Regions from separate parts of the Luteibacter sp. P4_E6 genome, predicted to be linked through region 1. Evidence: predicted binding sites of a transcription regulator. Region 1 holds the regulator's gene; the other holds the start of a gene.
What was found. Region 1 encodes HrcA, which represses chaperone genes, less so after heat shock. Its sites were predicted from a motif close to TTNGCACTCNNNNNNNNNGAGTGCNAA; they were not measured.
Positions count from the first base shown of each region.

Region 2: AC1DT2_RS06205 (co-chaperone GroES) is a predicted target of HrcA. The motif match lies at 1,430-1,456, and genes of this name have one in related genera.

Region 1 covers NZ_JBFUJE010000350.1:5-4,098, reverse strand. Annotated here, with positions in the region: partial or broken gene AC1DT2_RS16940 (AAA family ATPase) at 1-866, opposite strand, end outside; gene hrcA (heat-inducible transcriptional repressor HrcA) at 999-2,060, shown strand; gene grpE (nucleotide exchange factor GrpE) at 2,147-2,683, shown strand; partial or broken gene dnaK (molecular chaperone DnaK) at 2,781-4,094, shown strand, end outside.
Region 2 covers NZ_JBFUJE010000059.1:5,538-10,286, forward strand. Annotated here, with positions in the region: gene AC1DT2_RS06195 (protein-disulfide reductase DsbD family protein) at 1-908, opposite strand, end outside; gene cutA (divalent-cation tolerance protein CutA) at 981-1,310, opposite strand; gene AC1DT2_RS06205 (co-chaperone GroES) at 1,505-1,798, shown strand; gene groL (chaperonin GroEL) at 1,859-3,505, shown strand; gene AC1DT2_RS06215 (hypothetical protein) at 3,686-4,576, shown strand; gene AC1DT2_RS06220 (LTA synthase family protein) at 4,609-4,749, opposite strand, start outside.

The sequences.
Region 1 (4,094 bases):
TCCTGGGCGTAGCGGCCCAGACCGTCCACGGCTTCGCCCAGCTGGATCTGGGCGCTGTCGAGCAATTCGAGGGTAGGGACCAGCGAGGCATCTAGTTCGGCAAGTCGCGACAGCTCGGCATGAGCGCGGAGCAGGGCGCGACCGACCGCGAACTCACTCTCGCCATCGAGGATTTCGACCACGCCATTGGCGCCTTCGGCCAGCCTTCCGGCGTTGGCCAGGCGGCGATGCTGCGCTTCGAGTTCTTCCAGCGCGGCGGGGACCAGGGCCCACCGATCCAGTTCTTCCAGTTCGTGGGCGAGCAACTCGATCTGACGCTCGCGATCGTCACCACCGGAGAGCGTGCGGATGCGGGCGACAGCCTCACGCCACGACTTCGCGGTCTCGCGAACGCTCGTCTGCAGCACCTCGTTGCCGGCGTAGGCGTCCAGCAAGGCCATCTGATGCTGGCGCGAAAGCAGGGCCTGGTGCTCGTGCTGACCGTGGATCTCAACGATGAGCGCAGCCAGCGCCGACATCTGGGCGAGGCTCGCCGGGCGGCCGTTGATCCAGCCGCGCGAGCTGCCTTCGACGCGGATCACGCGGCGCAGCTGGCAGGTCTCGCCGTCGTCCAGTTCTTCCTGGCGCAGCCATTCGGTGGCCTCGGGCAGGCCGGTGAGGTCGAATTCCGCGGCGAGCTCGGCGCGGTCGCTGCCCGAACGCACCATGCCGCTGTCGGCGCGGGCGCCGGCCAGGAGCATGAGGGCGTCCACGAGCAGGGACTTGCCGGCGCCGGTCTCGCCGCTGACCACGGTGAGCCCTGGCCCGAAGGCAATCTCGGCTTCTTCGACGACGGCGAACTGGCGGACGTAGAGCGAGGTGAGCATGGCTACCGATGGCGGCGGATGGAATCGCGCCGATTGTAGCGGGAGGCGCGTCGCAGAAGCCGAGACTTGCAACAGGAGCGTCGAGACCTTATTGATAGCCGGACGAACCAACCCTCCGGCCCGCCCACGCGCATGAATCCGTTTTCCGGTCACGACATCGATGCACGCGCGCGCCGGCTGCTGCGTACCCTGATCTCTCAATACCTGTCAGACGGTGAGCCGGTCGGCTCACGCACGCTGGCGAAGTCGTCGGGCCTGGAAGTCAGCCCCGCGACCATCCGCAACATCATGGCCGACCTCGAAGAGGCCGGGCTGGTCTCCTCGCCGCATACCTCGGCCGGAAGAATCCCCACCCCGCGCGGCCTGCGCCTGTTCGTCGACAGCCTCCTCGAGCTCAAGCCGCTGCCGCGCGACGAGATGGCCCGCCTGCAGGGTGGCCTGCCGCCGCACCAGACGACCACGCGCGACCTGCTTGGCAACGTCTCACACCTGCTATCGGCCATGACCCACTTCGCCGGCGTGGTTACCGTGCCGCGTCAGGGCGACTTTCCGCTACGGMATATCGATTTCGTCAATTTGCCCGATGCGCGGGTGCTGGTGATCCTGGTTTTCTCGGATAACCAGGTGCAGAACCGCGTGGTCCAGCTGGCCCGGCCCCTCGAATCGGCGGAGCTGGAGCAGGCGGCCAACTACCTCAATGCCCAGTTCGCCGGCTTCCGGCTGGCGGATATCCGCGCGCATCTGGCCACCGAGTTGCGCGAGGCCGGCGGCGAACTCAATCGCCTGCTCACCGGCGTGGTCGAACTGGCCACCGCTTCGTTCAGCTCCGACGAGGACGCTGACGATGTGTTGGTCAGTGGCCAGACCAACCTGATGGGTTATTCCGAGCTGGCCGATATCGAGCGGCTCCGCGACCTTTTCGACGCTTTCCAGCAGAAGCGAGACCTGCTTCAGCTCATGGAAATGTGCGTCAAAGCCCCTGGCGTACGCTTGTTCATCGGCGAGGAGTCCGGTTTTTCGGCCCTCGACGGTTGCAGCATCGTCACCGCCACCTACGGCACGCAGGGCCGCATGCTGGGCGCGATCGGAGTTATTGGACCGACGCGTATGGCATATGAGCGCGTGATTCCGGTGGTACAAGCCACCGCCTCACTGCTTAGCGACGCCTTGAATCGCGCCGCGGCGACCTCATAAACCGCCACGGGAGGCGGGTTTAGTATTTCCCGCGAATGTTCGACCCTTCCTCGGAGGGGTCGGTACGCTGACATTTGGAGCAAGTAATGCAAAACAACGATCCCCACGTGCCGGATCCGGCGCAGGACGGCGGTGTGGCCGACAACGGCGTCAATGCCGAGATCGAGGCCCTGAACATCAAGCTGGCCGCGATGGAAACCGAACTGGCCCAGGCGCGCGAGACGGTGCTGCGCGAAAAGGCGGAGATCGAGAACCAGCGCCGCCGTATGCAGCGCGATATCGACCAGGCCCGCCGCTTCGCCAACGAGAAGCTGCTCGGTGAGCTTCTGCCGGTGTACGACGGCATCGCCCTGGGCCTGGCCAATCAGGCCGCGGATGCGAAGACCCTGCGCGAAGGTCTGGATATGTCGCTGAAGCAGCTGGAGAAGGTCACCCAGGCGAACGGACTTTCCGTGGTCGATCCGCTGCACCAGCCGTTCAATCCGGCGCACCACCAGGCCATCAGCTCGGTCGATTCGAACGAGCACGCGCCCAACACCGTTGTCGCCGTGGTCCAGAAGGGCTTCGTGCTCAACGACCGTCTGCTGCGTCCGGCGCTCGTCGCCGTGGTGCGCGACAACTGAACAGCTTCACCAAAGATATTGAATCGATGGGGGTTACCCCCATTTTCCAACACAGTCGCGGCCGCGGGGGCCGCATGAAATTCGGAGCAACGTGACTATGGGCAAGATCATCGGTATCGACCTCGGTACAACCAACTCCTGCGTAGCAGTGATGGAAGGTTCGACCGCACGCGTCATCGAGAATGCAGAGGGCGATCGCACCACGCCGTCCATCGTGGCTTTCACCAAGGACAACGAAGTCCTCGTGGGCGCGCCGGCCAAGCGCCAGAGCGTGACCAATCCCAAGAACACCTTCTACGCCGTCAAGCGCCTCATCGGCCGCAAGTTCACCGACGCGGAAGTCCAGAAAGACCTGAAGCTGGTCCCCTACGGCATCGTCGCGCATGACAACGGCGACGCCTGGGTGCAGACCGCCGACGGCAAGAAGATGGCGCCGCAGGAGATCTCCTCGAAGGTGCTGATGAAGATGAAGAAGACCGCCGAGGACTTCCTCGGTGAGGCAGTGACCGAAGCCGTCATCACGGTCCCGGCCTACTTCAACGACAGCCAGCGCCAGGCCACCAAGGACGCAGGCAAGATCGCCGGCCTCGACGTCAAGCGCATCATCAACGAGCCGACCGCGGCTGCGCTGGCCTATGGCCTGGACAAGACGGACGCGCGCGACCGCAAGATCGCCGTGTACGACCTGGGCGGCGGCACGTTCGACGTCTCGATCATCGAGATCGCCAACGTCGACGGCGAGAAGCAGTTCGAAGTGCTGTCCACCAACGGCAATACCTTCCTCGGTGGTGAGGACTTCGATAACCGCGTCATCGATTACCTCGTCGAAGAGTTCAAGAAGGAGCAGGGCATCGACCTGCGCCAGGACCAGCTTGCCCTGCAGCGCCTGAAGGACGCCGCCGAGCGCGCGAAGATCGAGCTCTCCTCGGCTCACCAGACCGACGTGAACCTGCCGTACGTCACGGCAGATGCCTCGGGTCCGAAGCATCTCAACATCAAGCTGACGCGCGCCAAGCTCGAGTCGCTGGTGGAAGACCTGGTCAAGGGCACGATCGACCCGTGCCGCACGGCGCTGAACGATGCCGGCCTGAAGATCTCGGACATCCACGAGGTGATCCTCGTCGGTGGCCAGACCCGCATGCCCAAGGTGCAGGAAGCCGTGAAGGACTTCTTCGGCCGCGAGCCGCGCAAGGACGTCAACCCGGATGAAGCCGTCGCTGTCGGCGCAGCGATCCAGGGTGGCGTGCTGGGCGGTACCGTCAAGGACGTCCTCCTGCTCGACGTCACCCCGCTGTCGCTCGGTATCGAGACGATGGGCGGCGTGATGACCAAGCTGATCGATAAGAACACCACGGTGCCGACCAAGGCCTCGCAGACCTTCTCGACCGCTGATGACAACCAGACCGCCGTC
Region 2 (4,749 bases), on a different contig from region 1:
CGCTTCATGACCGGATAGCAGATCCCGTTCTCGAGGCAGCCCTGGTAGGCGACGTCGAGCTCGGCGGTCTTCGCGTCCGCCGTGCCCTTGAGCGGGACGGGCAGCTCCACCTGGTCGAAGTAAACGATGGTGTCACCGAAGTGCTCGTCGTGGTGTGCGACACCACTCGGCCAATCAGGCTCGCCCGCCGTCACGCCAGCCGGGGACGCGACTGTGATCTCGGTCTTGTCGCGATAGAGGTAGTAGTCCTTCGGCATCGTCCAGCGCAGCAGCAGCGCGTCGCGTGACTTCACGATGGCTTCGAAGCGGAACGCCTGCTCGGCCGGCACGGCGGTCGCGTCCGTGCCCGGCACCGCGGCCGGCGCACCAAGAAGCGAGGCGCCGCCAGCCACGGGGGCGGCGGCTGCCGGCGCGGCAGTGGGTGCGGGGCCGGTAGGAATGGTCGATGCGCCACCGATGGTGAGCTTCAGGTGCTCGGTATTCGGCGGATAGCAGATCTTCGGTTCGACTTCGTGGCAGCCCTGGTACTGAATGTCCAGGGCAAGCGTTGTGGTGCTGGTGGTGAGCAGCTTGTACGGCACGCGGGCTTCGATATCGCCGTGGTAGATCTCGACATCGCCCAGGTACTCGTCATGCTTCTTCAGGCCGTCGGGCAGCGTCGGGTCGCTGAGCGACACCGCGGCAGGATCCGCCGCCTTGATCTTGATCCGGCCACGGTAGAGGTAGTAATCCGGCGCGATGCGCCAGTGCAGCTTGACCATGCCCGGCTGGCTGGCATCCGTCGTGAGGTGGAAAGCCTCGGTGACGGGCAGCAGGTCGTCGTCGCTTTGTGCGAACGCGGGCAGGGCAACGAGCAACAGGCCGAATACGGCGACCAGGTTCCGCGCAAGGCGGCGAAGCGACGACATGGTGATCTCCGTGGAGCAAGAGCGGTGACGAGGCGCGTGGGGCGTCGACCATTATGACCGGGCGAACCCGGGTTAGCTTGCGTCGACGCCGACGCTGGCCTCCAGCCACGCCAGGTAGGGCGCATGCCCGGCCACGACGGGGAGGGCGACGATTTCCGGTACGTCATAAGGATGTCGCGCCAGGACGAAGCGCTCCAGGGCGGCGAACGCCTCTCGGGTCGTCTTCGCCACCAGCAGGTCTTCCTCGTCGGTGACGATCTCGCCTTTCCAGCGGTAGGTGGAGCGCACTCCCGGTAGCCGGTTCACGCAGGCGGCCAGACCCGCCTCCACAAGGGCGCGGGCGAGCGATTCGGCGGGTTCGCCTGATGGGCAGGCAATGAGGACGGCGATGGGTTCGGACATGGGCCGATTGTCGTCTCTTCCGCCCTTTTTTGAACCCGGGGCCTTGAACGGTTTCGTGCCGCCGCCATCTGTCGAGCAACCGCAGCTCTTCCGAATCAGGAAAGCTTAGGGCTAAAATTCTGGCACTCACCCTGAGCAAGTGCTAACAGGGTGGACCTTTTTCCTTATCCGTCAAACACATGTTTGGAGAAGTCATGAGCAAACTGCGCCCGCTGCACGACCGCGTCATCGTCAAGCGCCTCGAAGAAGAGCGCGTTTCCGCCGGTGGCATCGTTATCCCGGATAGCGCCACCGAGAAGCCCACCCGCGGCAAGGTCCTCGCTGCCGGTACCGGTCTCCTCCTGGCCAGTGGCCAGCTCCGCCCGATGGGCGTGAAGGAAGGCGACGTGGTCCTGTTCGGCAAGTACGCCGGCCAGGAAATCAAGGTCGACGGCGAAGACCTGGTCTTCCTGAAGGAAGACGACATCGTGGCGGTTCTGGAAGGCTGAGCGTTCGCTCGCCCCGTTCTCCCCGATCTCATCCACTAAATATCTAAGGATTCAAAGACCATGGCATCAAAAGAAGTCCGCTTCGGTGAAGACGTCCGCGCTCGCATGCTGAAGGGTGTCAACACCCTCGCCAACGCGGTCAAGGTCACCCTGGGCCCGAAGGGCCGCAACGTCGTGATCGAGAAGAGCTTCGGCGTCCCGACCGTCACCAAGGACGGCGTCTCGGTCGCGAAGGAAATCGAACTCGCCGACAAGTACGAGAACATCGGCGCGCAGATCGTCAAGGAAGCCGCCTCGAAGACCTCCGACGTGGCCGGTGACGGCACCACGACCGCGACCGTCCTCGCCCAGGCGTTCATCCAGGAAGGCCTCAAGGCGGTTGCCGCCGGCATCAACCCGATGGACCTCAAGCGCGGTATCGACCAGGCTGTCATCGCCGCCGTCGCCGAGCTGAAGAAGCTGTCGAACCCGACCGCTGACGACAAGGCGATCGCCCAGGTCGGCACGATCTCGGCCAACTCCGATTCGAACATCGGTGACATCATCGCCACGGCGATGGGCAAGGTCGGCAAGGAAGGCGTGATCACGGTTGAAGAAGGTTCGGGCCTCGAGAACGAGCTCGAKGTCGTRGAAGGCATGCAGTTCGACCGCGGRTACCTGTCGCCGTACTTCATCAACAATCAGCAGTCGCAGCAGGTTGAGCTGGACGACCCGTTCATCCTCATCCACGACAAGAAGATCTCGAACGTTCGCGAGCTCCTGCCGGTGCTCGAGGCTGTCGCCAAGGCCGGTAAGCCGCTGCTGATCGTTGCCGAGGAAGTCGAAGGCGAAGCCCTGGCCACCCTCGTCGTCAACACGATCCGTGGCATCGTCAAGGTCGCCGCCGTCAAGGCGCCGGGCTTCGGCGATCGTCGCAAGGCGATCCTGGAAGACATCGCCGTCCTCACCGGTGGCACGGTCATTTCCGAGGAAGTCGGCCTGGCGCTGGACAAGGCCACGATCACCGACCTCGGCCATGCCAAGCGCGTCGTGATCACTAAGGAAAACACCACGATCATCGATGGTGCCGGCGAAGCCACGCTTATCCAGTCGCGCATCGGCCAGATCAAGGCGCAGATCGAAGAGACCTCTTCGGACTACGACCGTGAGAAGCTGCAGGAGCGTGTTGCCAAGCTTGCCGGCGGCGTTGCCGTCATCAAGGTCGGCGCCGCGACGGAAGTCGAAATGAAGGAAAAGAAGGCCCGCGTCGAAGACGCCCTGCACGCTACGCGCGCAGCCGTCGAAGAAGGCGTGGTCCCGGGCGGCGGCGTCGCCCTGATCCGTGCACTGAAGGCGCTCGAAGGCCTCAAGGGCAAGAACACGGACCAGGACCTCGGCATCGCGATCACGCGTCGCACGCTGGAAGCTCCGCTCCGCGCCATCGTCACCAATGCCGGTGAAGAGGCTTCGGTCATCGTCAACCAGGTCAAGGCCGGTGAAGGTAACTACGGTTACAACGCCGCCACGGGTGAGTTCGGCGACATGATCGCCTTCGGCATCCTGGACCCGACCAAGGTCACCCGCTCGGCACTGCAGTTCGCCGCGTCGGTTGCCGGTTCGATCATCACGACCGAAGCGGCCGTGACGGAATTGCCGAAGAAGGACGACGGCCACGGCCATGGCGGCGGCGGTGGTGGCATGGGCGGCATGGGCGGTATGGACTTCTAAGTCCAGCCCTCCGGCTCGCTATACGAAGAGGCCCCGCGAAAGCGGGGCTTCTTTTTTGTATGCGAGCGCGAACATCCTTTCATGGATCAGTGCGTCGAATCGGCAACTACACGTAACGTCTTGCGGACCACGTGGCGGCGGCGTAGAAAATGATCGTGTACACACCCAAGGAGTACGGCCATGACATGGAAACTGAGTCTTCTTTCGCTTTGCCTGGCGTTCGAATGCGCCGCCTGCCAGACACATCTGTCGCGGCCGCAGGCCGCCGGTGACGACACCGCGTCGCGGCTCAACGCCCGTTACGACAAGACGGATATGGCCTGTGACGGCGGCAGGGCCGCCTATTACTGCAACGGCGTGCTGATTCGCGCGACCGATGCGGTTCCGACTGACGATGAACCCGATCGCCACGCCTGGGAGCCGTCCCCGTGGACCGGGACGCCGGAGGCACTTTCCTTTAGCTATCTGCGCAAAGACGTGGGCAGTCGCATCCTCTACGGCGAGCACGCACGTCCCCATGGGCTGATCCTGAAAGAGGCCGAGGTAAACGGCAGCCCCGATACGTTTCCCATCACCCTTTTCTGCTCCTTTCCCCACGATGCCATTACGGGTGGCAGAGGGCCGAAGGGGTGCGGAGCCAGTTCTCTGTATCCCGTCGAAAGTGTGCCGTGCAAAGAGCAAGGCATCGACACCGTCGACGCATGGCGTAAGCACTTTGCGGCGGTGACCTCATTTCCCAACCAGTTCAATCACCAATGCGGCTTCGGCGTCGACCAGCCCTCGTTTGCGCTGAGCATCGCCTCTCGTGTGCCCGCCGGCATGGTTGACGTGATGCAGCACATGGAGCTGATGGTCGCGACCTGGCCACTGGATAAGCCGCAGGATGTGCCCTTCGAGGCGTTCTTCTACACCGCTGGGCCCTACGAGGAGAAGGGCCTGAAGGGAGCGCAACTCATTCAGCGCGATTACCAGCTGGTCACGGGCCGGGTTATTCCCATCGTCCGCTTCACTGTGGACGAAAATATCGAGCCCTTCAGTTACCGGGTGGAGGACCAGGCCGTCGTTCGCTGACGATCAATGCACGTCCCTGCGCGCCGCGGCAACTACTGTCCGGCGCCTGACTCCGCATCATGTTCCGCCTCGCCCGGCTGGCGGGCGACATCGATGCCCGCGTCGGGTAGGGCGTAACGCGCAAGCAGCGGATCGAGCTTGTTCGTCAGGCGAAGCAGGGCGATGTTGCCCAT